One region of the Pseudomonas sp. GW822-FHT07A10 genome, then DNA from elsewhere that is predicted to be linked to it. Evidence: predicted binding sites of a transcription regulator. Region 1 holds the regulator's gene; each other region holds the start of a gene.

Region 1 (7,364 bases):
GCAAGAGGTCAAGCGTCAGCAGGAGTTGCTGCCGTCGCCGGCCCGGGCTCAGGAAACCAAGGAACTTGGCTGGGATGACGTGACGCCGATCGACATGATTGGCCTGGAAGTGGGCTACCGCCTGATTCCGCTGGTGGATCGCAACCAGGGTGGGCAGTTGCTGGCGCGGATCAAGGGGGTGCGTAAAAAACTCTCCCAGGACCTGGGCTTCCTGATGCCGACTGTGCATATCCGTGACAACCTCGACCTGGCGCCTAGCGCCTATCGCCTGACCCTGATGGGCGTGATCCTGGCTGAAGCGGAGATTTACCCGGAGCGCGAACTGGCGATCAACCCGGGTCAGGTCTACGGCACGCTCAATGGCATCACCGCCAAAGATCCGGCTTTTGGCCTGGAAGCGGTGTGGATCGAAATCAGCCAGCGTGCCCAGGCGCAATCCCTCGGTTACACCGTGGTCGATGCCAGTACGGTGGTGGCGACCCACTTGAACCAGATTCTGTACAAGCACTCCAGCGAGCTGATCGGCCACGAAGAAGTCCAGCAACTCATGCAATTGCTGGCCAAAAGCTCACCGAAGCTGGCCGAAGAGCTGGTGCCGGGGGTGGTTTCGCTGTCGCAGCTGCTCAAAGTCTTGCAGGCGTTACTGGCCGAACAGGTGCCGGTGCGGGACATCCGCAGCATCGCCGAAGCTATCGCGAACAACGCCGCCAAGAGTCAAGATACCGCCGCTTTGGTGGCCGCGGTGCGCGTCGGCGTATCCCGTGCAATCGTGCAAAGCATTGTAGGCACTGAGTCGGAGCTGCCTGTGATCACCTTGGAACCAAGGTTGGAACAAATATTGCTCAATAGTCTTCAGAAGGCAGGACAAGGCTCGGAAGAGGGCGTTCTGCTGGAGCCAAGCATGGCGGAAAAACTGCAACGTTCGTTGATCGATGCGGCGCAGCGTCAGGAAATGCAAGGTCAGCCGGTGATTCTGCTGGTGGCCGGTCCGGTTCGCGCGATGCTCTCGCGATTCGGTCGGCTGGCAGTGCCGGGTTTGCACGTGTTGGCTTACCAGGAAATTCCTGACAACAAGCAAGTGACCATCGTTGCGACAGTAGGGCCCAACGGCTGAGGTAGTGGTTTATGCAAGTTAAGCGTTTTTTCGCCGCCGATATGCGTCAGGCCATGAAACTGGTTCGTGATGAGCTGGGCGCTGATGCCGCCATCATTGGCAATCGCCGGATCGCCGGCGGTGTCGAGCTGACGGCTGCCCTGGATTACAAATTGTCGGCGCTGGCCCCGCGTGTTCCGAACATGGAACTCGAGGATGAGCTGCGCAAGACCCAGTCGCGGATCGTCACCGCCCAGGCCGAACTGAGCCTGCGCGGCGATGGCGAGAGCGACAAGACCACCAATCGCCAATTGTTCGCCGGCCTGCCGTTGACCGCCGCCGAACCGCTGATCGAACCGACGCTGGCCGAGCCTCGGCGTCCGGCTCCCGCGCCTGCTGCGGCGACCGGTGTCGATCCGCGCGCATTCGATTCGATGCGTTTCGAGCTCAACAGCCTGCGTGAACTGATGGAAGTGCAGCTTGGCTCGCTGGCCTGGAATCAGCTGCAAGGCAGCCGTCCGGCCCAGGCCAATCTCTGGCGTCGTCTGCAGCGTATCGGCTTGTCCGGCCCGTTGTCGCGCGATCTGCTGGCGCTGATTACCGACATTGAAGAGCCGCGTCAGGCCTGGCGCATGTTGCTCGCGCACCTGGCGCGGATGATCGCTACCCCGGAAATCGAGCCGCTGGAAGAGGGTGGGGTGATTGCCATGGTCGGCCCCGCCGGCATGGGCAAGACCACCACACTGGCCAAGCTCGCGGCCCGTTACGTGCTCAAGTACGGCGCGCAGAACATCGCGCTGGTGAGCATGGACAGCTATCGCATAGGTGCCCAGGAACAGCTCAAGACGCTGGGCCGGATCCTCAATGTGTCGGTGACCCACGTCGACCCGGGTCAATCCCTGGTGCAGGCGCTGGAGCCCTTGCTGCGCAAACGCGTGGTGCTGATCGATACCGCCGGCCTTCAGGCCAGCGACCCGGCACTGCGGATGCAGCTCGAAAGCCTGGCCGGGCGCGGCATCAAATCAAAAAATTATCTGGTCTTGGCAACCACCAGCCAGAAACAGGTTCTAACCGCCGCTTATCACAGTTACAAACGCTGCGGCCTCGCCGGCTGCATCCTGACTAAACTGGATGAAACGGCAAGTCTGGGCGAGGTGTTGAGCCTGGCGATCAGTCATGAGTTGCCGGTGGCTTACCTGACCGATGGTCCGCGGATTCCGGATGATTTGCATCTGCCACGTCGTCATCAGTTGGTCAGCCGCGCCGTTAGCGTACAAATGCAGGAAGAACCCAGCGAAGAAGCCATGGCTGACATGTTCGCTGATATTTACCACAGCCCGACCAAGCAGGTTGGCTGAGGTGTTAATGAACATTTTTTGTACCTACATCGATGGTCTGCCATGCATTGTTCCGATGGTGAACGCGCAGCCAGTAATGTGGCCTCCGTCTAAGTAAGACAAGGTAAAGAAATAACATGGGCAGCATGCATCCCGTACAGGTGATCGCGGTGACCGGCGGCAAAGGTGGCGTCGGGAAGACTAACGTGTCAGTGAACTTGTCCCTGGCTCTAGCTGAGCTCGGCCGGCGCGTCATGCTGCTGGATGCCGATCTGGGGCTGGCGAACGTCGACGTTCTGTTGGGACTGACACCCAAACGCACGCTGGCCGACGTGATCGAAGGCCGCTGTGAGCTGCGCGACGTGCTGTTGCAAGGGCCTGGCGGTATCCGCATCGTCCCGGCCGCCTCCGGCACCCAGAGCATGGTTCATCTGAGCCCGGCCCAGCATGCCGGCCTGATCCAGGCATTCAGCGACATCGGCGACAACCTCGACGTATTGGTGATCGACACCGCTGCGGGCATTGGTGACTCGGTAGTCAGCTTCGTGCGCGCCGCGCAGGAAGTCTTGCTGGTGGTGTGCGACGAGCCGACCTCGATCACTGACGCCTACGCGCTGATCAAACTGCTTAACCGCGACTACGGCATGAACCGCTTCCGCGTCCTGGCCAACATGGCGCAGAGCCCGCAGGAAGGCCGCAACCTGTTCGCCAAGTTGACCAAGGTCACGGATCGCTTCCTCGACGTCGCCTTACAATACGTCGGCGCGGTGCCTTACGACGAAAGCGTGCGCAAGGCCGTGCAGAAGCAACGCGCGGTGTATGAAGCCTTTCCGCGTTCCAAGTGCGCCCTGGCGTTCAAGGCCATTGCGCAGAAAGTCGATACCTGGCCACTGCCGGCCAACCCGCGTGGGCACCTGGAATTTTTCGTCGAGCGCCTCGTGCAACAAACGGCAGGACCCGTGCTATGACAGCCAGCGGTTACAACCTCTACAAGAAGTCGGCACGTGACGCGCAGTACGAGCTGATCGAGCGTTACGCGCCACTGGTCAAACGCATTGCCTACCACTTGCTGGCGCGTCTGCCGGCCAGTGTCCAGGTCGAAGACCTGATCCAGGCCGGGATGATCGGCCTGCTTGAAGTATCAACCAAATACGACGCCAGCAAAGGCGCGAGTTTCGAGACGTACGCGGGTATTCGAATCCGCGGCGCGATGCTCGATGAAGTGCGCAAGGGGGACTGGGCGCCACGTTCGGTCCACCGCAATACCCGCATGGTCAGCGACGCGATTCGCTCGATTGAAGCTAAAACCGGCCGTGACGCTAAAGATCACGAAGTTGCGGCCGAACTCCAATTGAGTCTCGACGATTATTACGGGATTTTGAACGACACCCTGGGCAGCCGGTTATTCAGTTTCGACGATCTGTTGCAGGACGGCGAACACGAAGGGCTGCATGAGGATGGCGCGAGTGCTCATCTCGAGCCGTCACGCGATCTGGAAGATGAACGCTTCCAGGCGGCGCTGGCGGACGCGATTGCCAATTTGCCGGAGCGTGAGCGACTGGTGTTGGCGCTGTACTACGACGAAGAGTTGAATCTCAAGGAAATCGGTGAGGTCCTGGGGGTCAGTGAATCTCGGGTCAGCCAGTTACACAGCCAGTGCGCGGCCCGTTTGCGGGGGCGTTTGGGGGAGTGGCGAGCGCGCTGAAGGCAGTGTGGGGACACTGCGAATGGAGCTGGTGTGGTGTTGAACCGTACCGGTCTCGATCTGTTGTGCTCCAGACAGTCATTGAGTGCTTTGCCGGATTGATTGAAATGGCGCGTCCAGGTGCTGGGCGCGTTTAAGACTGCTTGGAGGTCGAATTGGACAAGAACATGAAAATCCTCATCGTTGATGACTTCTCAACGATGCGGCGGATCATAAAAAACCTGTTGCGTGACCTTGGGTTCACCAACACGGTCGAGGCTGACGATGGCACCACTGCCATTCCGGTTCTCAACAGCGGAAGCATCGACTTTCTGGTAACGGACTGGAACATGCCTGGCATGACCGGTATCGATCTGCTGCGTCACGTGCGCGCCGATGAAAAGCTCAAGCATCTGCCAGTGCTGATGGTGACTGCCGAAGCCAAGCGCGAGCAAATCATCGAAGCGGCCCAGGCCGGTGTTAACGGCTATGTGGTCAAACCCTTCACAGCCCAGGCGTTGAAAGAAAAAATCGAGAAGATTTTCGAACGCATCGGCTGATGTACTGCGCACGGGGGAGCTATGGAGCATAACGAATCTTCACAGGGCGATTTCGAGTCGACCCTGAAAAAACACGCGGTCGAACTGGTCGAAAGCCTTGAAAAAGGCAGGTTCGGCGACGCTGTGCAACTGATCCATGAGCTCAACCAGACCCGTGACCGCGGCCTGTATCAGGAAGTGGGCAAGCTCACCCGCGAGCTGCATAGCGCGATCGTCAATTTCCAGATTGACCCGCACATGCCGCAAGCCGAGGAAGTGTCTCAGATCACGGATGCCACCGAGCGCCTGTCCTATGTGGTCAAGCTGACCGAGGCCGCGGCCAACCGCACCATGGACCTGGTGGAAAACGCCACGCCGCTGATCAACAGCCTGAGCGATGAAGCCCAGGCGCTGAGCACGGATTGGGGACGGTTCATGCGTCGCGAAGTCGGGGCTGAAGAGTTCCGCGAGCTGGCCCGGCGGGTCGACGGTTTCCTGACACGCAGCAGTGAGGACAACCGCACGGTGTCGAGCAACCTGAACGACATTCTGCTGGCCCAGGATTACCAGGACCTCACCGGTCAGGTGATCAAGCGTGTGACCCAATTGGTCACCGAAGTTGAAAGCAACCTGCTCAAGCTCGTACTCATGGCCAGTCAGGTAGACCGCTTTGCGGGTATCGAACATGACCGTGAAGCGATGCTGGCTGAAAAAGATCCACAAAAACATCTCTCTCAGGGTGAAGGTCCGCAGATTCATGCCGATAAAAGAGAAGACGTTGTGTCCGGTCAGGACGATGTGGACGATTTGCTATCCAGTCTTGGATTTTAGTTTTTTGGGTTTTTAGACCTGTAGGAGCACCCCCTTAATGAGCTTCGGCGCCGATGAAGAGATCCTTCAGGATTTCCTGGTTGAGGCCGGCGAGATTCTAGAGCAACTGTCCGAGCAGCTGGTCGAGCTGGAAAGCCGACCTGATGATGCGGACTTGCTCAATGCAATTTTTCGCGGTTTTCACACTGTAAAAGGGGGCGCCGGCTTCCTCCAGCTCAACGAGCTGGTGGAGTGCTGTCACATCGCCGAGAACGTGTTCGACATCCTGCGCAAGGGTGAGCGTCGCGTCGACTCGGAACTGATGGACGTGGTTCTCGAAGCGCTGGACGCGGTGAACAGCATGTTCAGCGAAGTCCGCGAACGCAGCCCGATCACGGCTGCCACGCCTGAATTACTCGCGGCGCTGGCCCGCCTGGCCGAGCCGCAAACGGCTGATGAAGCCACACCGGCGCCCGTCGCTGAAGTGGTTGAAGCACCGGTCGCTGAAAGCGAATCGGGCGACATTACCGATAACGAATTCGAACAACTGCTGGACTCGCTGAACGCCGTCAAGGCCCAGGCCGAGGCGCCCGTAGCGGCTGCGCAGCCTGCTTCGCAGCCTGCCGCCGATGCAGCCGCCAGTGACGAAATCACCGATGCCGAGTTCGAGTCGTTGCTCGATCAACTGCACGGCAAAGGCCAGTTCGCCGCCGATGCAGTGGCCGCAGCGCCTGCTGCACCGGCTGCTCCGAAAGCCGCCGGCGACAGCTCCGACATCACCGACGACGAGTTCGAAGCACTGCTCGACCAGTTGCATGGCAAAGGCAACTTTGCGGTCGATGCGCTGGAATCGGCAATCGCTTCGGCGCCAGCCCCGGCTGCGCCAACCGCCGCTGCGGCCGGTAGCGATCTGATCTCCGATCATGAATTCGAATCGCTGCTCGACGAATTGCATGGCAAGGGCAAGTTCACTGAAGTGGGCACTGCTTCTGCTGTTGCTTCGGTAGCGACTCCGGTTGCCAAGGCGCCAGCACCTGTGGCCAAAGCACCCGAGCCAAAAGCCCCCGAGCCCAAAGCAGAAGCACCGAAGCCTGCTGCCGCCGCAGCGCCGGCTCCTGCTCGTGCCCCGGCCGCGCCGCCCGCGGAAAAGCCAACCAGCGAAGCCGAGACCACCGTGCGGGTCGACACCGCGCGTCTCGACGAAATCATGAACATGGTCGGCGAGCTGGTACTGGTGCGTAACCGCTTGGTCCGTCTGGGCCTCAACAGCGGCGACGAAGCCATGTCCAAGGCCGTGTCGAACCTCGACGTGGTCACGGCCGACCTGCAAACCGCGGTCATGAAGACCCGGATGCAACCGATCAAGAAAGTCTTCGGGCGCTTCCCGCGTCTGGTTCGCGACCTGGCTCGCCAGCTCAAGAAAGAGATCAACCTGGAACTGGTCGGCGAAGAAACCGACCTCGACAAGAACCTCGTCGAGGCCCTGGCCGACCCGTTGGTCCACTTGGTGCGCAACTCGGTCGACCACGGTATCGAAGAGCCGGCTGATCGCGAAGCGATGGGCAAGCCTCGCAGCGGCAAAGTGATCCTGTCCGCAGAACAGGAAGGCGACCACATCCTGCTGTCCATCTCCGATGACGGCAAGGGCATGGACGCTGACGTTTTGCGCGGCATCGCCGTGAAAAAAGGGTTGATGGACAAGGATGCGGCGGACCGTCTCAGCGAGTCCGATTGCTTCAACCTGATCTTCGCGCCGGGCTTCTCGACCAAGACCGAGATCTCCGACGTGTCCGGTCGTGGCGTGGGCATGGACGTGGTGAAAACCAAGATCGCCCAGCTCAACGGCACCATCAATATCTACTCGACCAAGGGCAAAGGCTCGAAGATCGTCATCAAGGTCC
Region 2 (7,364 bases), on a different contig from region 1:
TATGCGACTCCGCGTGAAAGCACTATCTGCATAAAAATTGTGCTTTTGCAGGGACATACAAGAAACACCCCCGCTTTGCGAGGCTGGATCGCTCCAATTGCATTGCTGGCTACGGAACTTTATGCGCGGATGCTGGGCTGCGATGAGATCGAGGTACAAGAACCCGACCCGGGTGCTATTTCCTATTATCAAAAACTTGGATTCATTTTTGACAAAACCAACCGCCTTGTCTTTTCGCTAGACGACCAATAAGATCAATCCACTCATCCGGGCACGCGAGGTGTCTATGAAACCCAAAAAGCAAAAAGCGAAGCCATCAAAGATCGCTGAGTATCATGCCGAGGCGCTCCGCTTGGCGGGAAACGTTTCTGTCAGTCAGCGTCGCTTTTTTAAAGTCGCAGCTACGTATGGCAAAGAACTTGAACCTGATGGCTTGCTTGCAGGTGCACGAGTCTGATTAGGCTTCCCGAAGAAACCGCCCGAGTGGCGGTTTTTTTGTGCCTCGCGATTGGCCTGCTTCGTACTTGCAACATCCAGTGAAAGTTTGTCGCCTAAACCACCCCACCAGAACTTCCTCCGCCAACTACCCTTCAAAAACCCGCAGGAAGCGGTTCCCTGTCAGCTCAAGGAACGACCATGTCCCTATCCATCGTCCACAGCCGCGCCCAAGTCGGCGTGGATGCGCCCGCCGTCACCGTCGAAGTGCATCTGGCTAACGGCTTGCCGTCGCTGACCATGGTCGGGCTGCCCGAGGCGGCGGTGAAAGAAAGCAAGGACCGGGTGCGTAGCGCGATCATCAATTCCGGCCTGCAATTTCCGGCACGGCGCATCACTTTGAATCTCGCCCCTGCCGATTTGCCGAAGGATGGCGGGCGATTCGATCTGGCGATTGCCTTGGGGATTCTGTCGGCCAGTGTGCAAGTGCCGACGTTGACGCTGGATGACGTGGAGTGCCTGGGAGAGCTGGCGCTGTCGGGCGCGGTGCGGGCGGTTCGAGGAGTGTTGCCGGCGGCGCTGGCGGCACGCAAGGCCGGGCGCACGTTGGTAGTCCCGCGAGCGAACGCTGAAGAAGCCTGCCTGGCGTCGGGGTTGAAGGTGATTGCGGTGGATCATCTGCTTCAAGCGGTCGCGCATTTCAATGGTCACACGCCCATCGAACCCTACGCTTCCAATGGTTTGCTCTACGCCAGCAAACCCTACCCCGACTTGAATGAAGTTCAGGGACAACTGGCGGCCAAGCGAGCCTTGCTGATTGCAGCGGCGGGGGCTCATAACCTGCTGTTCAGCGGTCCGCCGGGGACGGGAAAAACGTTGTTGGCGAGTCGTCTGCCGGGGCTGTTACCGCCATTGGCCGAGAGCGAAGCACTGGAAGTCGCGGCGATTCAATCGGTCGCCAGTTGTGTGCCGCTGAGTCATTGGCCACAGCGCCCCTTCCGACAGCCTCACCACTCCGCTTCAGGCCCTGCACTGGTAGGCGGCGGCTCGAAACCGCAACCCGGTGAAATCACCCTCGCCCACCATGGCGTGCTGTTCCTCGATGAACTCCCGGAATTTGATCGCAAGGTATTGGAGGTATTGAGAGAGCCATTGGAGTCCGGTCACATCGTGATTTCCCGCGCCAAGGACCGCGTACGCTTTCCGGCGCGCTTTCAATTGGTGGCTGCGATGAACCCCTGCCCCTGTGGATATCTTGGCGAGCCAAGCGGCCGTTGTTCCTGTACGCCGGACATGGTGCAGCGCTATCGCAACAAACTGTCGGGGCCGCTGCTGGACCGCATCGATCTGCACCTGACGGTTGCTCGGGAGGCTACGGCGCTGAATCCTGCGTTAAAACCCGGCGACGATACAGCCACCGCCGCCAAGCTGGTTGCTGATGCAAGAGAGCGGCAACACAAACGCCAAGGTTGCGCCAATGCCTTTCTCGACCTGCCAGGCCTACGCCGACACTGTAAGTTATCCACAGCCGATGAAAACTGGCTGGAATCCGCCTGCGAGCGTTTAACGCTGTCGTTGCGAGCGGCCCATCGACTGCTCAAGGTCGCGCGCACGCTGGCGGACCTTGAGCAGGCTGACGGGATCAGACGCGAACACCTGGCCGAAGCGCTGCAATATCGGCCAACAACACTCTAGTCCGTGTCACCCCTTGGTCAGATCAACCAACGGCGTCTGCCGCACTTCAGTCTCCCGACCACCCTGAATCTCGCTCACCCGCTTCAACGCCTTATCCACAGCCGCCTTATCCGCCAACAAGCTGTAGCTGATACGGAACTGCTTCTGTTCTTTCGGCGCAATTGTCGGCACCAGGTTCAGTGGCCGCTGATACCGGCGGTTATAGGAAAAGCTCGTTCCCGGCTCCAGCCCCGTAACATAGCCCTGGCCTTGGGTATCGGTGTTTTTCCACAGGGAGAACACCGGCAGTGTTTGAGTATTGAAACCGACCGAGACACCCAGGCTGCCGGCCTTGTTATGCAGCACGGTCAACGTATCGCCCTTGGCATCGGCATACGGCACCACGTTGTAAACCGTTTCGTCGTAGTCCTTGGTCGGTGCGCGGTAGGTTTGCCAGTCCGGCAGATCGCCCTTGGCTTTGTCGTTGAACGGCGACACCTGCTTCACCGGAGCGGCGAAACGGGCGCCCTGTTCCAGGAACGGAGTGCTGAAGTTGCTGTGATACAGCGCCTGATATTCCTTCGGATAATCACCGTTGTTGGTCAGGGTGTCGTTGAGGGCGAACACGACGCTGCCGGGTTCGGTGACCAGTTCGGTCGCGACGGAGAAGTCGACTTTCTTGAATGCCTGCTCTTTCAGTTCACCGCGCAGGCTGATGGCGTATGGCGGTTTTTCATCAATATGCAGGGTGACTTTGTTGGCCGGGATGTTGGCGGCGCGACCGTGCAGGGTCAGCAGCTCGCCATTGTCCATGCCGGGATGGCCGACCCATTCGTAGCCGCAGCGGGTGACCAGTTCATTGAAACCTTCCAGCCAGCCCAGGCCACCGCGACCGTTGAGTTCGATGAAGGACGGGTTGACCACTTCCTTGACCGGCGAATCCCAGCCCATGCGCACATTGCCGACCGAAGCTTGCAGCACGTTCATACCGCGAGTCGGCACCACCGAGAGTTTCATCGTGCCGTTATCGATGTCGACGATGCTGACACCCTCCTGCCGACCGCCGTGCAAGGTGCGCAGGGTTACGGAGAAGGGTTTGGCGGTTTTTACGCCGAGTTGCTGGCTGGTGATCTGCCAGTTCTGGGCGGCTTTGTCGGTATCGAGCAGGACGTAATCCCAGGCCATGGCGTGGGAAGCAGCGGACAGTGCGCTGAGGGCAACTAAGAGTTTGAGCGGGGTCATGGCAGCAGCCTTTATTGGAGTTGTGCCATTTTTATAAACTTGAAGAAACGTTTCAGCAAGCATAAAAATCGAGATCACGACGGCAAATGCCAAATGATCGTCGATGCGGGGCTTGTGGGTAACGCGGAGAATCGAGTTGATGCCATCGCGAGCCTACTCGCGATGGCGATTTGGGCAGCGCCTCAACGAAACCGGTCAACCTCATGCCGCAAGTCCGCCGCGAGCTTCTCCAGCTCTTTGGCAGTCACCGCCAGGTTCGACACCACTTCCCGCTGCTCACTGTTCGCCAGGGCAATGCTTTGCAGATTGCTGCTGAGCAAGGTCGCGGTACTGCTTTGCTCTTGGGTGGCGGTGGTGATGGCGGCGAACTGCTGACCGGCCGAGCGGCTTTGCTCATCGATTCGCGCCAGGGCTGAAGCGACCTTGGCGTTGCGCGACAAGCCTTCCTGCATCAGCACGTTACCCTGCTCCATGGTGCTGATCGCGTTGCCGGTTTCCTGCTGGATACTCTGGATCATCCCGGAAATTTCGTCAGTGGCCTGGCGAGTACGTGAGGCCAGGTTACGCACCTCATCGGCCACCACCGCAAACCCACGACCTTGTTCACCGGCACGGGCGGCTTCGATGGCAGCGTTGAGTGCCAGCAAATTGGTTTGCTCGGCGATCGCGGTGATCACCCCGACAATGCCGCCGATTTCCTGGGAGCGCTGACCCAAGGTGTTGATCACAGTCGCGGTGCTGTTCAGCGCACCAGCGATTTGTTCCAGGGATGAGGACGCTTCGTCCATCGACGTACGACCGATCTGGGTTTGCTGTGCATTTTCCTGCGCCAAGCGCTGGGTGTTGCCCATGTTGTCGGCAATGTTCAACGAGGTGGCGCTGAACTCTTCCACGGCGCCGGCCATGCTGGTGATCTCGCCGGACTGCTGCTCCATCCCTTCATAGGCACCACCGGACAAGCCAGACAACGCCTGGGCGCGGCTGTTGACCTCTTCCGAGGCTCTACGAATGTGCTCGACCATGGTCGACAAAGCCTGGCTCATCTGGTTGAAAGCGCGGGCCAACTGACCGATTTCGTCGTTGCTCGACACGCTCAGGCGCACGCTCAAATCACCGGCACCCAAGGCTTCGGCCTGACGCACCAGATCCCCCAGCGGCGCCAGTTTGCTGCGCAACAACCAGACCGCCGAACCCACCGCCAGCAACATCGCCAACAGGCTGCCGATGGCCAGGCGAATGCCGACGCTCCAGGTCACCGCGCGGATTTCCGCTTTCGGCATGCTCGCCACCACCGACCACGGCCCGCCTTCGAACGGCACGGCAATGCTGTAGAAGTCTTGCGACTTGTCGCTCCAGAAATCGCCCTTGCCCGGTGTCTTGGCCAGACCGACGATGGCCGGTGCTGCCACGTCCAACGCTTGCACACCGGCGATCGGTACCAGCCATTTGCTCTGCTCATCGAGCAACGCCAGGGAGCCGGTCTGGCCGATGCGGAAGCGCTTGAGGTTTTCGAATTGGGCGTTCTGTGCGTCGGTGTAATCGAATCCTACGAACAGCACGGCAATCACCTTACCGCCGCTGTCGCGTACGGGGGTGTACTGAGTCATGTAGGACCGTTCGAAGAGCAAAGCACGACCGACGTAGCTCTGCCCGGCCATCAAGCGCGCATAGGCCGGATGAGCGTGATCCAGCAATGTGCCGATGGCCCGGGTGCCGTCCTGTTTGCTCAGGGACGTGCTGACCCGGATGAAGTCTTCGCCACTGCGCACGAACAGCGTCGCAACGCCGGCAGTCATTTGCTTGAACTCATCCACTTCCTTGAAGTTGTTGTTCAACACTTCGCCACCCAGGTGCAGGCCCGGGGTCTGCACACCCGCCACGGTCACCGGCTCATCCGGGTGCACGCTCAGACCGGCGCTGAAGCGCTTCTCGAACAGCCCGCTGAGGCGCTGGGTACTCTCACGCAACGTGCCGTGGAACGTGCTCAGCTGATCGGCCAGCAGCCGCGCCTCGCTGGCCAGGTGCTCTTCGCGGGTGGCGAGGTTGGCGGCGTCCAGCGAGCGCAGGGCAAACACGGCGCTGCCGCTGATGACAATCGCCAGTATCACGGCAAGCGCAAGACCCAGCTGTGAAGCAATCCGAGCACGAGGTTGAGACATGACAGCTCCTGACCCAGTGGGCCGGATCATCCTGATCCCGTCGCACTCGGCTAAATTTCTGATTGTGGGGAAAACGTGGAGCCTGGTACGAAGGTTCCATCAGCAGATTTTCGGCGGCAAAGCCGAATACTTGAGTGATTAACGGGGATATGGCTCAAGGCCGCCATTGCAGCGACTCCATCGATTCAGCCCAGGCGCTCGACATCCGGTAATTCCATAGCCCGGACTTCGCCTTGCAGGAAATCGCTGAGCCGGCGCAAACGTTCACCTCCCGGGCGGGTTTTCGGCCAGACCAGGTAATAATTCTCACCACTGGCGACGGCCGTCGGCCACGGCAAACTCAGACGTCCCTGCGCGACATCCTCCGCCACCATCAGCAAATCACCCATGGACACGCCGTAGCCACGGGCGGCAGCGATCATGCCCAGTTCCAGGGTGTCGAACACCTGCCCGCCCTTGAGCGAGACCTGATCGCTCAGGCCCATGCGCTCCAGCCAGTTGCGCCAGTCACGGCGGTCCGGCGTCGGGTGCAGCAGTTCGGTGTTGGCCAGGCGCGCAACGTCCCACGGTTGATCCTTCAGCAGATTCGGCGCGCCCACCGGAATCAACTCTTCGGGGAACAGCAAAGTCGTCTCCCAGTCCGGTGGAAAATGCCCGTTGCTGAGGATGACGGCGCAGTCGAAGGGTTCGTGGTTGAAGTCCACCGTATCGACGTCCATCCAGGCGCTGGTCAATTGCACCTCGTTCCCCGGGCGCAAATGCCGAAAGCGACTGAGCCGCGCCAACAGCCAACGCATGGTCAGGGTCGACGGGGCTTTCATGCGCAGGATGTCGTCTTCGGCGCGCAAGGTGTTGCAGGCCCGCTCAAGGGCGGTGAAGCCTTCGCGAATGCCCGGCAGGATCAGCCGCGCTGACTCGGTCAGTTGCAGGTTGCGCCCGCTGCGATGAAACAGCCGACAGGCGAAATGCTCTTCGAGCGTACGAATGTGCCGGCTGACCGCACTTTGCGTGATCGACAACTCTTCGGCGGCGCGGGTAAACGAACTATGCCGCGCCGCCGCTTCGAATGCTCGAAGGGCATACAAGGGAGGAAGACGACGAGACATTGGGAAACCTCCTATAGCGCGGTTGCCTCAACTTATCAGAAAGTCCCGAGCATGAGTTTAAATCATGCCACCCATCCTTTTTATCCCTTTGTGGAAACCCCGCAGAGCGCCGAGAATCGACGCTTCCTGTTCTCTCTGACAATCGAGCGTGATGATCATGCAGCATCCAGCGCGTATTGAACTCTGGGCCATCCTGCGGCTGGCGGGGCCGTTGATTGCCTCGCAGTTGGCGCACATGTTGATGGTCCTCACCGACACCTTGATGATGGCGCGCCTGAGTCCCGAGGCGCTGGCCGGCGGCGGTCTGGGCGCGGCGACGTATTCGTTCGTGTCGATCTTCTGCATCGGCGTGATCGCGGCGGTCGGCACCCTGGTGGCGATCCGTCAGGGCGCGGGCGACATCATCGGCGCAGCGCGGCTGACCCAGGCCGGTTTGTGGCTGGCCTGGTTGATGGCGCTGGTGGCGGGCCTGCTGCTGTGGAACCTCAAACCGGTGCTGCTGCTGTTCGGCCAGACCGCAACCAACGTCCAGGCTGCCGGCCAGTTTCTGTTGATCCTGCCGTTCGCCCTGCCCGGCTACCTGAGTTTCATGGCGCTGCGCGGCTTCACCAGCGCCATCGGCCGGGCGACGCCGGTGATGGTCATCAGCCTCGGCGGCACCGTGGCCAACTTCCTGCTCAACTACGCGTTGATCACCGGCATGTTCGGCCTGCCGAAAATGGGCCTGATGGGCATCGGTCTGGTCACA
Region 3 (7,364 bases), on a different contig from region 1:
GCATGCCGATTGCTTCGATGTAGCGCTTCATGTCCAGCATGGAGAAACCTTGAGTACGGACAAGGTTCTGATCAGCATTGACCAGCATGCCTTTGATGATGTGTTCCTCATCGACATCGAGCCAGTAAGCCTGGCGTAGCACCGTGGCCAGTGCGGCGGCGCCGCAGCTGAAGTCGGTTTTTTGTTCGACGATGTCGCTGAACTTGCGCTCACGCACGCTTTGCACCTGCTTGTAAACCAGCATGCCGCCCGGTAAGGCGGCCACCGGCATCTGCGCCGCCTGAGTCAGGCCGCACAAGCACAGCAGGGCGAAACAGGCTGTCGTACGCATGATCGATACGCCTTTGGTGAACCGTGGAAAGAAAGCCCCGTTGCCGGGGCTTTCATTTCGATCGCGATTACATGCAGGCTCTGCAGCCGGCAGCAATGGACAGAGAGTTGCTTTGTTGGTTGCCCACACCCGCCGACACGTTGGCACCGCCGTTGCCGGAGAAGCTGTTCATCGAGTTGGTCATGGAGGCGTTGTTCACAACAGGGTTTTTCCAGCCGTCTGGAGTCAGCACTTGATGGGTGGTGACGCCAGCCAGATCGAAGGTGCCCACGGCGCTGAATTTGAACTTGTCATCGCCTCTGTGACCCCAGCCACTGTCGTCGATCGTCCCGGTGCCTTTGGCCTTGAAGGTGCCTGAGGACGTGGTGGTATCGGTGAGGGTGGTGGTGACGTGGGTCCGGTCAGCCTTGTTGTCGACATCCAGGCCGGTGGTGGATTGGTAAGCGTCAGCCGAGGCTGTTGCTACCCGGCCGCCAGACACGGCAATCGCCAGGTTGTTTTTCTGTTGGTTGAAGTTGCCGGCAGTCACGTTGATGCCAATGTTGCCGGAGCCGTTGTTGCCAGCATTGTTGAGCGTGGCGTTATTTTGAGTAGAGCGGTTTTTGACGTAGTTATTGGTGTTGTACTGATACGCGGTGGAGGTTGCCTCGGCAGAACCGAAGATGAAACTTTCATCAGCGGTAGCCAGCGCGGCGGCGTTGTCTTGTTGGTTGCCATCGCCACCCGCGACGTTGGCGCCCATGTTGCCGTTGGAGCCGTTGAGCGAGTTGTCAGCCTCGGCGGTGTTGTTGGTGCCTTGGTTGAGTACCGAGTTGCCGCTGCTGTCCTGTGTATCCCCTACATAGGCGCTGGCGGCGGAGTCGATTGACAGTTGCTGTTCCCAGGTTGGGCCTTTGGGGCCGTGATGATGGTGGCCGTGACCACCGTCGTGATCGTTATCGTTGGCTTGCGCAGCCATCGCCATGACGGCTGCCAGGGCGAAGACGAGAGGCTTGAGAGCCATTGTGGGTTTCATGGTGTTTCTCCGTGCTTATTAGTTGGTTAAGTGTTGGTTACTTTCTAATCGCACTGCGTTCGGGTCAGTCAGCGACCCGTATGCTCAGGGTGTTAGCCATTCGGTTCCCCACCCCGGCACTCTGGTTCACCTGAATCACTCCTCGGCTGCCGGTGAAGGCCTGGTCGCTTGTCACGACCTGGCGACTGCCTTTTGAAGCGTCAGTTGCCCCTGAGCTTGGTAACAACGCCACGTTCTGTTGAGAAAGGGCGCTATCGTCGACGCTTTGCGGCGCAGCACTGATGCTGATGCGCATTGCGTTGGCCATCTGGTTATTGGCCCCGGCGCCCTGGTTGACACCCAGTGCACCGTTGCCTTGACTGAAAGAGTTGCCGCCGATGGTGGCCGTCGCGTTCATCGACGGGTTGGCGGGCGTGTCGAGTTTCTGGATGACGCGAGTGGTCGCCGAGGCATCGGTGCCGATGGCGATAGCGCGGGTGTTGGCCTGTTGCTGTTGATCGCCGGAGGCCTGGTTGACGTTGAAGTTGCCGTTGTACCGGGCGCCGGAATCCAGGATGTTGGCGGTGTTGACCACCGGAACGCTGGAGTCGGCCATGGCGCCTGGGCTCACACTGGCACCGATGACCAGGGCGAGAAGGATCAGGGAGCGGCTCATGTCATTGACCTCCCGCCAGTCTGCCCAACGGCGCGAGGCCGGAACTCATGGCATGGTTGATCGTTCCCGAAATCGCGCCACCGCTACCGCCGCCGTGACCGGCGCTCATGCCGGGCATGCCATTGGGATTGGTCACGACATTGAGGCTGCCGGGTATATTGCCGTTCTGGTTGATGCTGTTGCTGATGGACGAACCGCTGGCCACGCTGGCGAACTCACCATCGCTCAGTTCGGTGCTGTTGAGTGTCGAGGTGACACGATCCGAAGGGTTGGCGTTGACAGTGGTCGGGTAGGGGGCTTTCTGGAACGGCGGCCTGCCGACGGTGTGGGGCTGTACATCACGAGTGAGTACGATGACGCCGTTGCCTTCAGCCTGAACGTCAAAACTGAGGAGTGAGACGGTGGCACATCCGAGCAGCATCAAGCGCGTAAAGCCTTTACGAAAAGTCCCCACGACTGCGATTCCTTCTGTTGTGCGCTGGCCCTAATCAGCGTTGTGAAGGAGAGAGCGAAAGTCGTGCCGTTTTTTGATTGTTGTTTTGATTCAATGGGTTATCGATCAAGGGAAATGGATCCTTGATCGAGCTGTTTCAGGCCTGAGACAAAAGCGGGGGGCTATAACGGGGAAAAGGAGGCGCAACACTCTGGATCCATAGCTTGCGTTGTGATGTATCAGCGCTTTAACACAGATCATGACGCAATGATGAATAGCGCTGAAACGGGCTGTTCGAGTGTAAAGGTATGTTTCACAAACGGACGCATTTGCAAAAATATCGCAACAAATGCTGGGGGGCTGTAGCAGCTGTAGCAGCTGTAGCAGCTGCTACGGCCGGATACAGGTCAGTGTCCAAGCAGCAGAGTGACGGCCTGCAACGCTTGGGCTCGGCGTTCTGCCCAGTCACCCTGGATCACTTGAACAGGTTTGCGATGCTGCTCCAGCCATGCCTGAGTCGCGTTGAAAAAAGCCCGGCGTTGATCCAGCTGCGGCTGACAACGCTGACCATCGTCGGTCCAGTCGACGAGTTCAGGCGACAACAGCAAGTGCAAGTCGTAATGCCGGGCCAGCAGCGCTTGTTCGAGCCAGGCCGGGCAATCGCTAAACAGGGTCTGGCTCCAAAGCATGTTGCTCAGCAAGTGCGTGTCGAGAATCAGCAACGGTGGCGCAAGGGCGCGGGCATCATCTTCCCATTGCAACTGGCCGCGGGCGATCTCGGGGATATCCGCGAGGCAGGTGTCCCGTGCCTCCTGTTCAATGAACCAACGCACGTATTCGCCCACCAGAACGCCGCCGAATTGCTGTTGCAGCTCGGTGGCGAGCCAGCTCTTTCCGCTCGATTCGGGGCCCGTGAGCACCAGCACTTTCATGTGCGCAACGCCGGGTCGGCGCGCCACGTCCGCCAGCCTTGCACTGCCAGCAGGGCGAAAACCCCATAGAGGGCGGCGGTCAGGTACAGCTCTTTGTAGATGAACAGGCCGACGAAGATGACGTCCAGCGCGATCCACAGCGGCCAGCATTGCAGGCGTTTTTGCGCCATCCATAACTGTGCTACCAGGCTGAAACCGGTCAAGGCAGCGTCGAGCCAGGGCTGGGCGGCGTCGGTCCAGTGAGCCATCGCAGCCCCCAGCAGCAGGCTGCCGACCGCGCCCACGGCCAGACCGAGCGCGACGGATTTGCCATCGAGCACGCTGACATGCCGCCCGTCATGCGTCACGCCCGCGCGAGTCCACTGCCTCCAGCCGTAAAGCTGCAACGCGGCGTAGATCACTTGCAGCAACATGTCCGAATACAGCTTCACCTCGAAAAAGATCCAGCTATACAGCAGCACCATGACCAGACCGACCGGCCAGCACCAGGGGTTCTGTTTGACCGTCAGCCAGACGGCAATCACACCGAGGGCGGCGGCAAACAGTTCAAGCCCGGACATGGAGGATCCTTGGTGAAGACGAGTAGGGGGGCGGATTGTAGCGGCAGGCGCTGCCAAGTAGAACCGGCTTGCACGGTCCGGTGTAGCAGCTGCCGAGCCTGCGAGGCTGCGTTCGGCGGCGAAGCCGTCGTGAAATCAGGCGACGCGGTGTTCCAGATGACCGCGTGCTCAGAAATTACGACGGTTTCGCCCGAATGCGGCCCACACCGAACGCAGCCTCGCAGGCTCGGCAGCTGCTACAAGTGATCAGACCCGAAACTGCTTGAGCAACCCGTTCAACTGTTCGCTCAATTCCTTGAGATGAACACTGGCCACGCTCGACTGCTCGGCCGCCAATGCCGTGCTGTGGGACAACCCGGCGGCCTGGGTGACGTTCTGATTGATGTCTTCCACCACATGCGCCTGCTGCAAGGTTGCACTGGCAATCGAGGCATTCAAGCCGTTGAGGTTGCGCAAGGCCTGGCCGATGGCATTCAGGCTGGCACCGGCCAGACCGGCCTGCTCGATGGTCAGTTGCGAGGCGCGGCTGCTGTCGCCAATCACCTTGACCGCCGCCTCGGAATGGCTTTGCAGGCGTTCGATCATCGACTGGATTTCTGCCGTCGACTTCTGGGTGCGCTGGGCCAGCAGGCGCACTTCATCGGCGACCACCGCAAACCCTCGACCTTGCTCACCGGCCCGGGCGGCTTCGATGGCGGCGTTGAGGGCCAGCAGGTTGGTTTGCTCGGCGATAGAGCGAATCACTTCCAGGACACTGCCGATTTGCGTGCTTTCGTCGGCCAGCGTACGAATCACTTCTACCGCTTGATCGATGGTCGAAGACAGCTTGTCGATCTGCTGCAGGCTGCCATCAATATTGATCTGTCCCTGCTGCGCCTGAGATTCGGCATCGCGCATTTCACTGGCCGCGTGTTCGGCGTTTTTCGCCACATCCTGCACGCCGTAGGTCACTTCGTTGATCGCGGTCGCCACCAGTTCCATTTGCTGGGACTGCTGCTGGCTGCGTTGCTGGGCTTGCACGGCGTCGTTGCCCAGTTCGCTGGAAGACTGGCCCAGCGCGCCGGCGGACACTTGCAATTGACTGATCACCAGGCGCAGCTTGGCGGTAAAGGCATTGAAGTGCCGGGCCAGTTGCGTGACTTCGTCCTGGCCGTGGGTATCGAGGCTGCGGGTCAGGTCGCTTTCACCGCTGGCGATATTGGCCATGGCATTCACGGTTTCCTGCAACGGGCGCACGATGCTGCGGGCAATCATGATCACCAGCAGCGCCATGATCAGGGCAATCACCAGGCCGACGAAAGACGCCTTCCAGACCTGCGCATTAAACTCGGCCTGCATGTCGTCGATGTACACGCCCGAGCCGATCACCCAACCCCAGGGCTCGAACAGTTTGACGTAGGAGGTTTTTTCCACCGGCGCACTGGCGCCCGGTTTCGGCCAGCGGTAGTTGACCATGCCGGCGCCCTTGGCCTTGGCGATGGCGGCCATTTCGTTGAACAGTGCAAAACCGTCCGGGTCGCGGATCGTCGAGAGGTTCTGGCCTTCAAGTTTTGGATTGGTCGGGTGCATGACCATGACCGGCGTCAGGTCGTTGATCCAGAAATAGTCATTCTGGTCGTAGCGCAAACCACGCACGGCGGTCAGTGCCTGCTGTTGCGCGGCGGCGCGGGTGAGGGTGCCGGCGGTTTCCAGGCCGTGGTAGTAGGTCAGGATGCCACTGGCGGTCTGCACCACATGCTGGGTCTTCTGGGCCTTGGCCTGATAAAGGTCGTCGTGGATCTGTTTGAGCATCAACGCGCCCAACGTCAACAGCATCACCACGGCCACGATCAAGATAAGCCACAAGCGTCGGCTGATCGACACACTGCGCAAGCTGTTCATAACGCTGTTACTCCGTTTTCTTGTTCTTGTCATAAACGATCGCCAGCATCCAACCACACTGTGCCGATCGGAGCCTATACGACTCAGGTCCTATTACACGGCAGCGCAAATGAGGCTTGTCTGATAGGATTTCGGCCCCGCGCGGAAAAACCTGAGTCCAAGTCGATTTTTCACGGAATTTTTACGGTTTTGTGTGGATCTTGTGCGCGCGGGGTTTCAGCGCACGCTGATCGCGAATAACGCTCTACAAATTATTAACGGGGCATGCCTGGGGGCATGGCTTCTTGGGGGAACGATGGATCTTTGGACAGCCTTTCAGGCATTGATTTTAGGCGTTATAGAAGGGCTGACCGAGTTCTTGCCCATTTCCAGTACCGGGCACCAGATCATTGTGGCGGACTTGCTCAATTTCGGCGGTGAACGAGCGATGGCCTTCAACATCATCATTCAGCTCGGCGCGATCCTGGCGGTGGTCTGGGAGTTCCGTCGCAAGATCCTCGACGTGATCATCGGTTTGCCGACGCAGCCCAGCGCTCGACGCTTTACCGCGAACCTGTTGATCGCCTTCCTGCCGGCGGTGGTATTAGGGGTGATTTTTGCCGACCTGATCCACAAGTACCTGTTCAACCCGATCACCGTGGCCAGCGCATTGGTCGTGGGCGGGATCATCATGTTGTGGGCTGAGCGCCGGCAGCATGTCGTGCATGCCGAAAGCGTCGATGACATCACCTGGAAAGAAGCCCTGAAAGTCGGCTTCGCCCAGTGCCTGGCGATGATCCCGGGGACCTCACGTTCCGGTTCGACGATCATCGGCGGTTTGCTGTTCGGGTTGTCGCGCAAGACGGCTACTGAGTTTTCGTTTTTCCTCGCCATGCCAACCATGGTCGGCGCGGCAGTGTACTCGGGCTATAAATACCGCCACCTGTTTGTACCGGCTGATTTCCCGGTGTTCGCCATCGGCTTCGTCACCGCGTTTATCTTTGCAATGATCGCCGTCCGGGGGCTGCTCAAGTTCATCGCTAGCCACAGCTACGCGGCGTTCGCCTGGTACCGCATCGTGTTCGGCCTGGTGATCCTGGCGACCTGGCAGTTCGGTTGGGTCGACTGGACCGCGGCCAAGCCATGAGCGACGCCACCGCACGCAACAACCCCGGGCGCAAGTCCGGGGGAGCGATTCAAAACCTGCGGTTGAAATTGCTGGTGTTCGTTGCGCTGTGCGCAGTGCCGTTGTTTGGCTCGGTGTCGCTGTGGCTGCGCGGGGTGTCGGTGATTCCCCTGGCCGCCTATGGCGTCGTCAGCGTGCTGGCGTTTTTCCTGTACTGGGGCGACAAGTACAAGGCCCGCGCCGACAGCTGGCGCACGCCGGAGAACGTCTTGCACGCAGTGGAACTGGCGGGCGGTTGGCCGGGTGCCTTGCTGGCCCAGCAAGTGTTTCGGCACAAGACCCGCAAGGTTTCGTTTCAACTGGTGTTCTGGCTCATCGTGCTGATGCATCAGGTGTTCTGGATCGACCAGTTGTTTTTGGGTGCCCAGCTGTTCGCGCTGTTCTAAAGCTGT
Region 4 (7,364 bases), on a different contig from region 1:
ATGGTCGAGGGCAGGGCGCAGAGGTAGAGGAAACCGAGCATCAGCAACGATGGAATGTGTGAGCCCAGCAGTGTGTCGCTCAGCAGCCAGATCAACGGAAACACCGCAAAGGTGAAGGCTTGGACCATCACGTGCAGCTTCCAGTTTTTCAGCCCGTGGCGGATCTGCTCGCTGGAGAGGTTGACCCCGTGCAGGAAGAACACCAGGAACACGCCGATGTTGATCACCCACTCGGCATGCATCCCGCCGCCGGTGGCGCCGAAGGTCGGGAAGAAATACGCCAGCAGCGTGGCGATCAGCATGCCGCACAAGAACCAGTCGGTGACCACGCGTTTGAGGTGTTTGAAGGCATGCATAACCGGCACCGAATCCATTTGTAAGAATTGATGACTTAGCCTAACGTCGGCCCTATCAGCCGTCTTGCGACATAAGGCCAATCAATGCCGACTAACGGACAACTTACCCTCGAGCGGACCATCCCGGCGCTGACGGTGTTGCCGCGTCCGTTGTATGCGCGGGCGGAAAGCCTGAACGCCGGTTCGTGGACGCCGCCTCATCGTCATGATTGGGTGCAGTTTTCCTACGCCATCAGCGGCGTTCTCGGCGTGCACACCGCCGAAGGCAGTTTCTTTGCGCCGCCGCAGTGGGGCATCTGGATTCCGGCGGATCTCGAGCATCAGGTCGTGACCTCGATGCGTGCCGAAATGCGCAGCCTGTACGTGCGCCGCGAGGACTGCCAATGGGCGGACGGGCGTTGCCGGGTGCTGGAAGTTACGCCATTGGCCCGGGAGCTGATCAAGCGCTTTTGCCAGTTGCCGGTGGAGTATCCACAGGGCGACAGTCAGGAGGCGCGATTGGTGGGCGTGCTGCTCGATCAGTTGGCGAGTCTGCCGGAGGTGGGGTTTTCCTTGCCGCTGCCCCGGCATGAGCGACTGCTGGGTTTGTGCAACGAACTGATCGAAAGTCCTGAGTGCACGGTGACCTTGCAGGAATGGGCCGAGCGTTTGGGCATGTCGGAGAAAACCCTGATGCGGCTGTTTCAGCGCGAGACCGGGTTGAGCTTCCGCAGTTGGCGGCAGCGCATGCGGCTGCTGTCGTCGTTGAGTTTGCTGGAGGAGGGGGACAGCGTGACCAATGCCGCGCTGTCTTGCGGGTATGACTCGACGTCGGCGTTTATTGCGGCGTTCAAGGGGTTGTTCGGGTTTACCCCTGGTGAGTTGTTCAAACAGTAATTGTGGCGAGGGAGCAAGCTCCCTCGCCACAGGTATCGGTTTCGACCAGTTGGATCAGTGACTTCAAGTCCTGAAGCGGCGAACCAACCCGTCCAGCTCATTCGACAACCCTGCCAGGCTCTGAGAATCCAGCCGCGCCGAGTTTGCCAATTCCGCCACCAACTGCGCATCGCCATGAATCTGGCTGATATGCCGATTGATGTCCTCGGCCACCTGATGCTGTTCCTCAGCCGCCGTAGCGATTTGAGTATTCATGTCGCGAATCACATCCACCGACTCACGGATCTGCCCGAAGCTGCTGCGCGCTTCACCGATGCGGGTCACCGATTGCTGAGACACCTCCAGGCTCGCATGCATCTGCTGTGTCACCTGACTGGTGCGCTTGGCCAGGTTGCCCAGCAGGCCGTCGATTTCCGCCGTGGAATCGGCAGTTCGTTTGGCCAGGGCGCGAACTTCATCCGCCACCACCGCAAAGCCACGACCCTGTTCACCGGCCCGGGCTGCTTCGATGGCAGCGTTCAGGGCCAGCAGGTTGGTCTGTTCGGCGATGGAACGGATGGTCCCGAGGATCGACTGAATGTCGTTGCTGTCGCGCTCAAGCTGTTGCATCGATTGCGCCGACTGTTCGATTTCCTGGCTCAAGCGATCGACACTGCTCACCGCGGCATCGATCTGCTGCTGGCCTTCACGGGCCTGGCGCTGACCGCTGTCGGCCGACTCGGCGGCCTGGCTGCAAGAGCGCGCGACTTCGTTGGCGGTGGCGACCATTTCGTGGAACGCCGTGGACACCATGTCCACCGCTTCACGCTGACGCCCGGCGGCTTCGGCCATGTCGCTGGACACTTGGGTCGAACTCTTGGAGGTGGCGAGGATCTTGGTCGCGGCGCCGCCGATGCTTTGAATCAGGTTGCGGATCGCCGCCAGAAACTGGTTGAACCAGTTGGCCAGTTGCGCGGTTTCATCGCTGCCACGGATGTGCAGGTTCTTGGTCAGGTCGCCTTCGCCCTGGGCGATGCCTTCCAGACCGCTGGCCACGCTGCGGATCGGCCGCACGATCAGGCTGGCGAAACTGGCGCCGACGATGGCGAAGAACACCGCCAGTACTGCTGCGATGATCGCGATCAGCCAGGTCAGTTGAGTGGCCGAGCTCATCACGTCGGTCTGCTTGATCAGGCCGATAAAGGTCCAGCCCAGTTGCTCCGACGGCCAGACGTTGGCCATGTAGCGCTCGCCATTGAGCTCAACCTCAACCAGCCCTTTGCCAGCCTTGCCGAGTTGCGCGTAGCCGTCGCCGAGGCTGCTCAGGGCTTTGAAGTTGTGTTCCGGCTGCTTGGGATCGACCAGTATGGTGCCGGTGTTTTCCACCAGCATCAGGTAGCCGGTTTCACCGAGTTTGATCTGTTTGACGATTTCAGTGAGCTGCTTGAGCGTCACGTCGATGCTGACCACGCCGCCATTGCTGCCCAGTTTGTTATCGATGGTGCGCACGGTGCTGACGTAGGTCGCGTCATCCTGAGCCCAGTAATAGGCCTCGGTGCGAAGCGGCTTGCCCGGCTTGGCCTGGGCCGCCTTGTACCAAGGGCGCTGGCGCGGGTCGTAATTGCTCAGCTTCGCATCGTCCGGCCAGGACACGTAACCGCCCGCCGCCGTCCCGAGAATCGCATAGGCGTAGGCCGGATGGCTGTTGCCCAGATCCTGGAGGAGGGCGAAGACCTTCTTGTCCATTTCGCCTTGGGGAATGCTCTCGGCGTTGGCGCTCATGTAGGTTTTGAGGCTGTCGTCGGAGTTCTTGATCAGCGGTTGGGTCGCCAGGTACTCAACGTTCTGGCTGATGTCATCAAAGAACAGTTGCATGGCATTGCTGACCTGACGAATCTCGCGGCCACTGCCGTCGACAAAATTGTCCTTGGCGTCGCTGCGCAAGTTCAGCACGACGAGGGTGGCGACCAGCACCACGGGCAAGCAGGCGATGATTGCAAACGCCCAGGTCAACTTCTGTTTGATGTTCATCCGCGCTCCAGTTTTTCTTGTAGGCCCACGCAGTGCTGATGACTCGCGGATTATTGGCAGCCGAAAACGTTTGATATGTCCCGATCCTTGAGCGCGCCTTCTTGATTGTTGTTGAGGCGATTGTCAGACAATTCCTTTTCTCTCTAATGACTTCGGCTGAAGCGCGGGGAAATTGAGGTCTTTTGAGAAAAATCCTGCGAACGCCAGGGATCGAGGTTAGATTCTGTCGCAAATACCTTGGCACTCCGTCGTCAACAAGTGGTTCTCGCTCAGCTATGATCCCGGGCGGTCGATGAGTTTTGCCTGATTAATCCGGCACATTGTGTGCATCTTGATGTTCATGGGAACGTTCATAGGTCCGCAACCCCTCCCCCGAATGAGAGGATTGCCGTATAACGAATGACTTTCGCGTGTTTGGTAATAAAGGACCCACAATAAAAGCTGATGAAGACTCCAAAACGCATTGAACCCCTGATCGAGGACGGTCTGGTCGACGAGGTGCTGCGCCCACTCATGAGTGGTAAAGAAGCAGCTGTTTATGTGGTGCGCTGCGGCAACGAGCTGCGTTGTGCCAAGGTCTACAAGGAGGCGAACAAACGCAGTTTTCGTCAGGCGGCCGAGTATCAGGAAGGTCGCAAGGTGCGCAACAGCCGGCAGGCTCGCGCAATGGCCAAGGGCTCCAAGTTTGGCCGCAAGGAAACCGAAGACGCCTGGCAGAACGCCGAAGTGGCGGCGCTGTTCCGCCTGGCCAGTGCCGGGGTGCGGGTGCCCAAGCCGTATGACTTCCTCGAAGGCGTGCTGCTGATGGAACTGGTGGCTGACGAGTACGGCGATGCCGCGCCTCGCCTGAACGATGTGGTGCTGGAGCCGGACCAGGCACGCGAGTATCACGCTTACCTGATTTCGCAAATCGTGCTGATGTTGTGTACCGGTCTGGTGCACGGTGACCTGTCCGAGTTCAACGTGCTGCTGACGCCGACCGGCCCGGTCATCATCGACCTGCCGCAAGCAGTGGATGCGGCGGGCAACAACCACGCGTTCAGCATGCTGGAGCGGGACGTGGGCAACATGGCGTCGTACTTCGGTCGTTTTGCACCGGAGTTGAAACGCACCAAGTATGCCAAGGAAATGTGGGCGTTGTACGAAGCCGGCACCTTGCACCCGGCCAGCGTGTTGACCGGCGAGTTCGACGAGCCGGAAGAACTGGCGGACGTCGGCGGGATCATGCGCGAGATCGAGGCGGCCCGTCTCGACGAAGAGCGTCGCCAAGCGATTCGGGCGGCGGACGATGCGCCACCAAGCAAAGCCGAAGAACCGCCTCCGCCGTGGATGCAGTGATCGGTTGACCCAAAACCCGGCTTTGGCCGGGTTTTTTACACCAGCAATACCCCGCACACTCAAGGACTGAATGTGAACTCCATCCGCAATGCTCAGTTGATCGTCGCCGCCCGGCTGATTTCGGACTTCGGCGCTTTCCTCAACATGGTCGCCCTGGCTACCTACGTCTACCTGCTCAGCAATAGGGCCATGAGCGTCGGCATCTTCCTCGCCAGCCGTGTCGCCGGGGGGATCCTGGCCAGCCTGATCGGTACCCGGTTCTATCGCCGCTGGGCCGGGCGCCTGCCGCTGATTGCCTTCGATCTGCTGCGTGCCGGTTTGCTGGGGCTGCTGCTGGTGCTGCCGGTCAGCCAACAAGCGTTGCTATTGCCGCTGATCGCGTTTGGCCTGGGGTTTGGTAATTCGATGTTCGCCATCGGCCTCAACAGCCAATTGCCGCACCTGATCGAAGAGGCGCAATTACTCAAGACCAACGCCTGGATAACTTCGGCGTCCTCTGCGGCGATGGTCAGCGGGAGTCTGGTGGCTGGGTTGTTGGTGGCGGGATTTGGCTTTGAAACGGTATTTGCGTTGAACGTGGTCACGTACCTGCTGGCGGCGCTGTTGATTGTGCCACTGCGGTTTTGCGGACCGGCCCCCAGCTGTGATGAACCTCTTCACAAACAGGGCGAATGGCAGGCCTTGCGCCAGGGTTTGCGCACGGCGCCGGTACTGGCGGCGATGCTGGCCGTCGCCATGGCCGACACCTTGGGCAGCGCCGCGCACAACGTCGGTCTTCCGATCATTTCAAAACTGCTCACACCCGAGTCGGCCAGCACCACCCTGGGCCTGATGCTGGCGGTGTGGGCCTGCGGCAAGTTCATCGGTGCGCGAATCGCCAGTCGCCTGAAAGGCACGGACAACGCGCACCTTGAGCGGCGATTTTTCTTTGGCGTGTTGCTGATGTCCTGCGGCTTCATCCTGACGTTTCAGCAGCAGACCCTGTACGGTTTGCTGCTGTTTTCGTTGCCCGCCGGGATAGGCGACGGTTTTTCGGAGGTCGGCCTGATGTCGCGCCTGCAACGTGAACCGGACAGCCTGCGCCTGCCGATTTTCAGTTTTCTGACGCTGCTGCAAATGACCGGGTTCGGTGTCGGCATGTTGATCGCCGCGCCGTTCTATTCCTGGTGGACACCCGGCGCGGTGGTGCTGTTGTTCCACGGCATTCCCCTCACCCTGTTGCTGGTGGTGAAGGGGTTGGCGCTCAAGAGTGAGCGGGTTCGACGCAACAACCCGAGGCCAGCTCCTTGAGAATCGGGCAGTCCGGGCGGTGGTCGCCGTGGCAATGTTCTACGAGGTCTTGCAGGGTGTCGCGCAACTGACCAAGTTCGCGAATCTTCTGGTTCAGCTCGTCGATGTGCTGACGGGCCAAGGCCTTCACATCGGCACTGGCGCGCTGGCGATCCTGCCAGAGGGTCAGTAGTTTGCCGACTTCTTCCAGTGAAAAACCCAAGTCCCGAGAGCGCTTGATGAACGCCAGGGTGTGCAGGTCGTCGTCGCCATAGACGCGGTAGCCACTGTCGGTGCGATGGGCCGCCTTGAGCAGGCCGATGGATTCGTAATAACGGATCATCTTCGCGCTCAGACCGCTCTGGCGGGCCGCTTGGCCAATGTTCATCGATCGTCCTCCGGGTCTTTGGGTTTCCAGGTTTTCAACAGTAACGCATTGCTGACCACACTGACGCTCGACAGCGCCATGGCCGCGCCGGCCAGCACCGGGTTGAGGAAGCCGAATGCCGCCAGTGGCAGGCCGATCAGGTTATAGACGAAGGCCCAGAACAGGTTCTGGCGAATTTTCGCGTAGGTCTTGCGACTGATCTCCAGCGCCGCCGGCACCAGCCGTGGGTCACCGCGCATCAGAGTGATGCCGGCAGCGTGCATGGCGACATCCGTGCCGCCGCCCATGGCAATGCCGATGTCAGCAGCAGCCAGGGCCGGGGCGTCGTTGATGCCGTCGCCGACCATCGCCACCACGCCGGTTTTTTTCAGGGCGGCGACGGTGGCGGCTTTGTCCGCCGGGAGTACTTCGGCGTGAACATCCTTGATGCCCAGCGCTTGGGCGACGACTTTGGCGCTGCCGCGGTTATCGCCGGTCAGCAGGTGGCTGCTGATATTGCGGGCGCTTAGGCGTTGCACCGCTTGCAGGGCGCCGGGCTTGAGCGTGTCACCGAAGGCGAACAGGCCCAGCACCCGAGGTTCGGGGCTTTGCTCGATCAACCAGGACAGCGTCCGGCCTTCGGTTTCCCAAGCGCTTGCGGAGTCGGCCAATGGCCCGGCATTCAAGCCACTTTCTTCCAGCAAGCGCCGGTTGCCCAGGGCCAATCGCCGACCATCGAGGCTGCCGGCAATGCCGCGCCCGGTCAGCGATTGACTGTCGCTGACATCGGCCACGGTCAAGCCGCGTTCGGCGCAGGCATCCAGCACCGCCTTGGCCAGCGGGTGCTCACTGCCGCGTTGCAGCGCGCCGGCCATTTGCAGCAAGGCGGCTTCGTCACCCTCGATGGCACTCAAATGCGCGATGCGCGGCGTGCCCGAGGTCAGTGTGCCGGTCTTGTCGAACACCACGGCGCTGACTTCGTGGGCGCGCTCCAGGGCTTCGGCATCCTTGATCAGAATTCCGTGGTGCGCCGCCACGCCGGTGCCTGCCATGATTGCGGTCGGTGTGGCCAACCCGAGCGCACAAGGACAGGCGATCACCAACACCGCGACGGCGTTGATCAATGCGGTTTCCAGCGGAGCGCCATA

What was found. Region 1 encodes FliA, which starts transcription of late flagellar genes. Its sites were predicted from a motif close to CTAAAGTTTNNNNNNNNNNNGCCGNTAA; they were not measured.
Region 2: the regulator FliA is predicted to act here: its motif matches at 5,618-5,645, upstream of AC1RL4_RS04740 (methyl-accepting chemotaxis protein).
Region 3: the regulator FliA is predicted to act here: its motif matches at 5,936-5,963, upstream of AC1RL4_RS10900 (methyl-accepting chemotaxis protein).
Region 4: the regulator FliA is predicted to act here: its motif matches at 2,053-2,080, upstream of AC1RL4_RS21905 (methyl-accepting chemotaxis protein).

What each region holds. Positions count from the first base shown of each region.
Region 1 covers NZ_JBXAKV010000018.1:7,183-14,546, forward strand. The annotation lists gene flhA (flagellar biosynthesis protein FlhA) at 1-1,114, shown strand, start outside; gene flhF (flagellar biosynthesis GTPase FlhF) at 1,126-2,451, shown strand; gene fleN (flagellar synthesis regulator FleN) at 2,568-3,398, shown strand; gene fliA (RNA polymerase sigma factor FliA) at 3,395-4,135, shown strand; gene AC1RL4_RS24925 (chemotaxis response regulator CheY) at 4,303-4,674, shown strand; gene AC1RL4_RS24930 (protein phosphatase CheZ) at 4,696-5,484, shown strand; gene AC1RL4_RS24935 (chemotaxis protein CheW) at 5,522-7,364, shown strand, end outside.
Region 2 covers NZ_JBXAKV010000002.1:279,163-286,526, reverse strand. The annotation lists gene AC1RL4_RS04760 (N-acetyltransferase) at 1-252, shown strand, start outside; gene AC1RL4_RS04755 (hypothetical protein) at 287-457, shown strand; gene AC1RL4_RS04750 (YifB family Mg chelatase-like AAA ATPase) at 637-2,130, shown strand; gene AC1RL4_RS04745 (aldose 1-epimerase family protein) at 2,137-3,351, opposite strand; gene AC1RL4_RS04740 (methyl-accepting chemotaxis protein) at 3,534-5,510, opposite strand; gene AC1RL4_RS04735 (LysR substrate-binding domain-containing protein) at 5,696-6,616, opposite strand; gene AC1RL4_RS04730 (NorM family multidrug efflux MATE transporter) at 6,774-7,364, shown strand, end outside.
Region 3 covers NZ_JBXAKV010000005.1:147,670-155,033, forward strand. The annotation lists gene fapD (fibril amyloid maturation endopeptidase FapD) at 1-331, opposite strand, end outside; gene fapC (amyloid-like fimbrin subunit FapC) at 399-1,346, opposite strand; gene fapB (fibril amyloid subunit FapB) at 1,411-2,001, opposite strand; gene fapA (functional amyloid chaperone FapA) at 2,003-2,455, opposite strand; gene AC1RL4_RS10890 (AAA family ATPase) at 2,842-3,366, opposite strand; gene pnuC (nicotinamide riboside transporter PnuC) at 3,363-3,926, opposite strand; gene AC1RL4_RS10900 (methyl-accepting chemotaxis protein) at 4,173-5,807, opposite strand; gene AC1RL4_RS10905 (undecaprenyl-diphosphate phosphatase) at 6,103-6,933, shown strand; gene AC1RL4_RS10910 (DUF1294 domain-containing protein) at 6,930-7,358, shown strand.
Region 4 covers NZ_JBXAKV010000014.1:25,800-33,163, reverse strand. The annotation lists gene AC1RL4_RS21915 (bile acid:sodium symporter family protein) at 1-356, opposite strand, end outside; gene AC1RL4_RS21910 (AraC family transcriptional regulator) at 441-1,232, shown strand; gene AC1RL4_RS21905 (methyl-accepting chemotaxis protein) at 1,296-2,024, opposite strand; partial or broken gene AC1RL4_RS21900 (cache domain-containing protein) at 2,154-3,086, opposite strand; gene AC1RL4_RS21895 (PA4780 family RIO1-like protein kinase) at 3,687-4,580, shown strand; gene AC1RL4_RS21890 (MFS transporter) at 4,653-5,870, shown strand; gene cueR (Cu(I)-responsive transcriptional regulator) at 5,824-6,237, opposite strand; gene AC1RL4_RS21880 (heavy metal translocating P-type ATPase) at 6,234-7,364, opposite strand, start outside.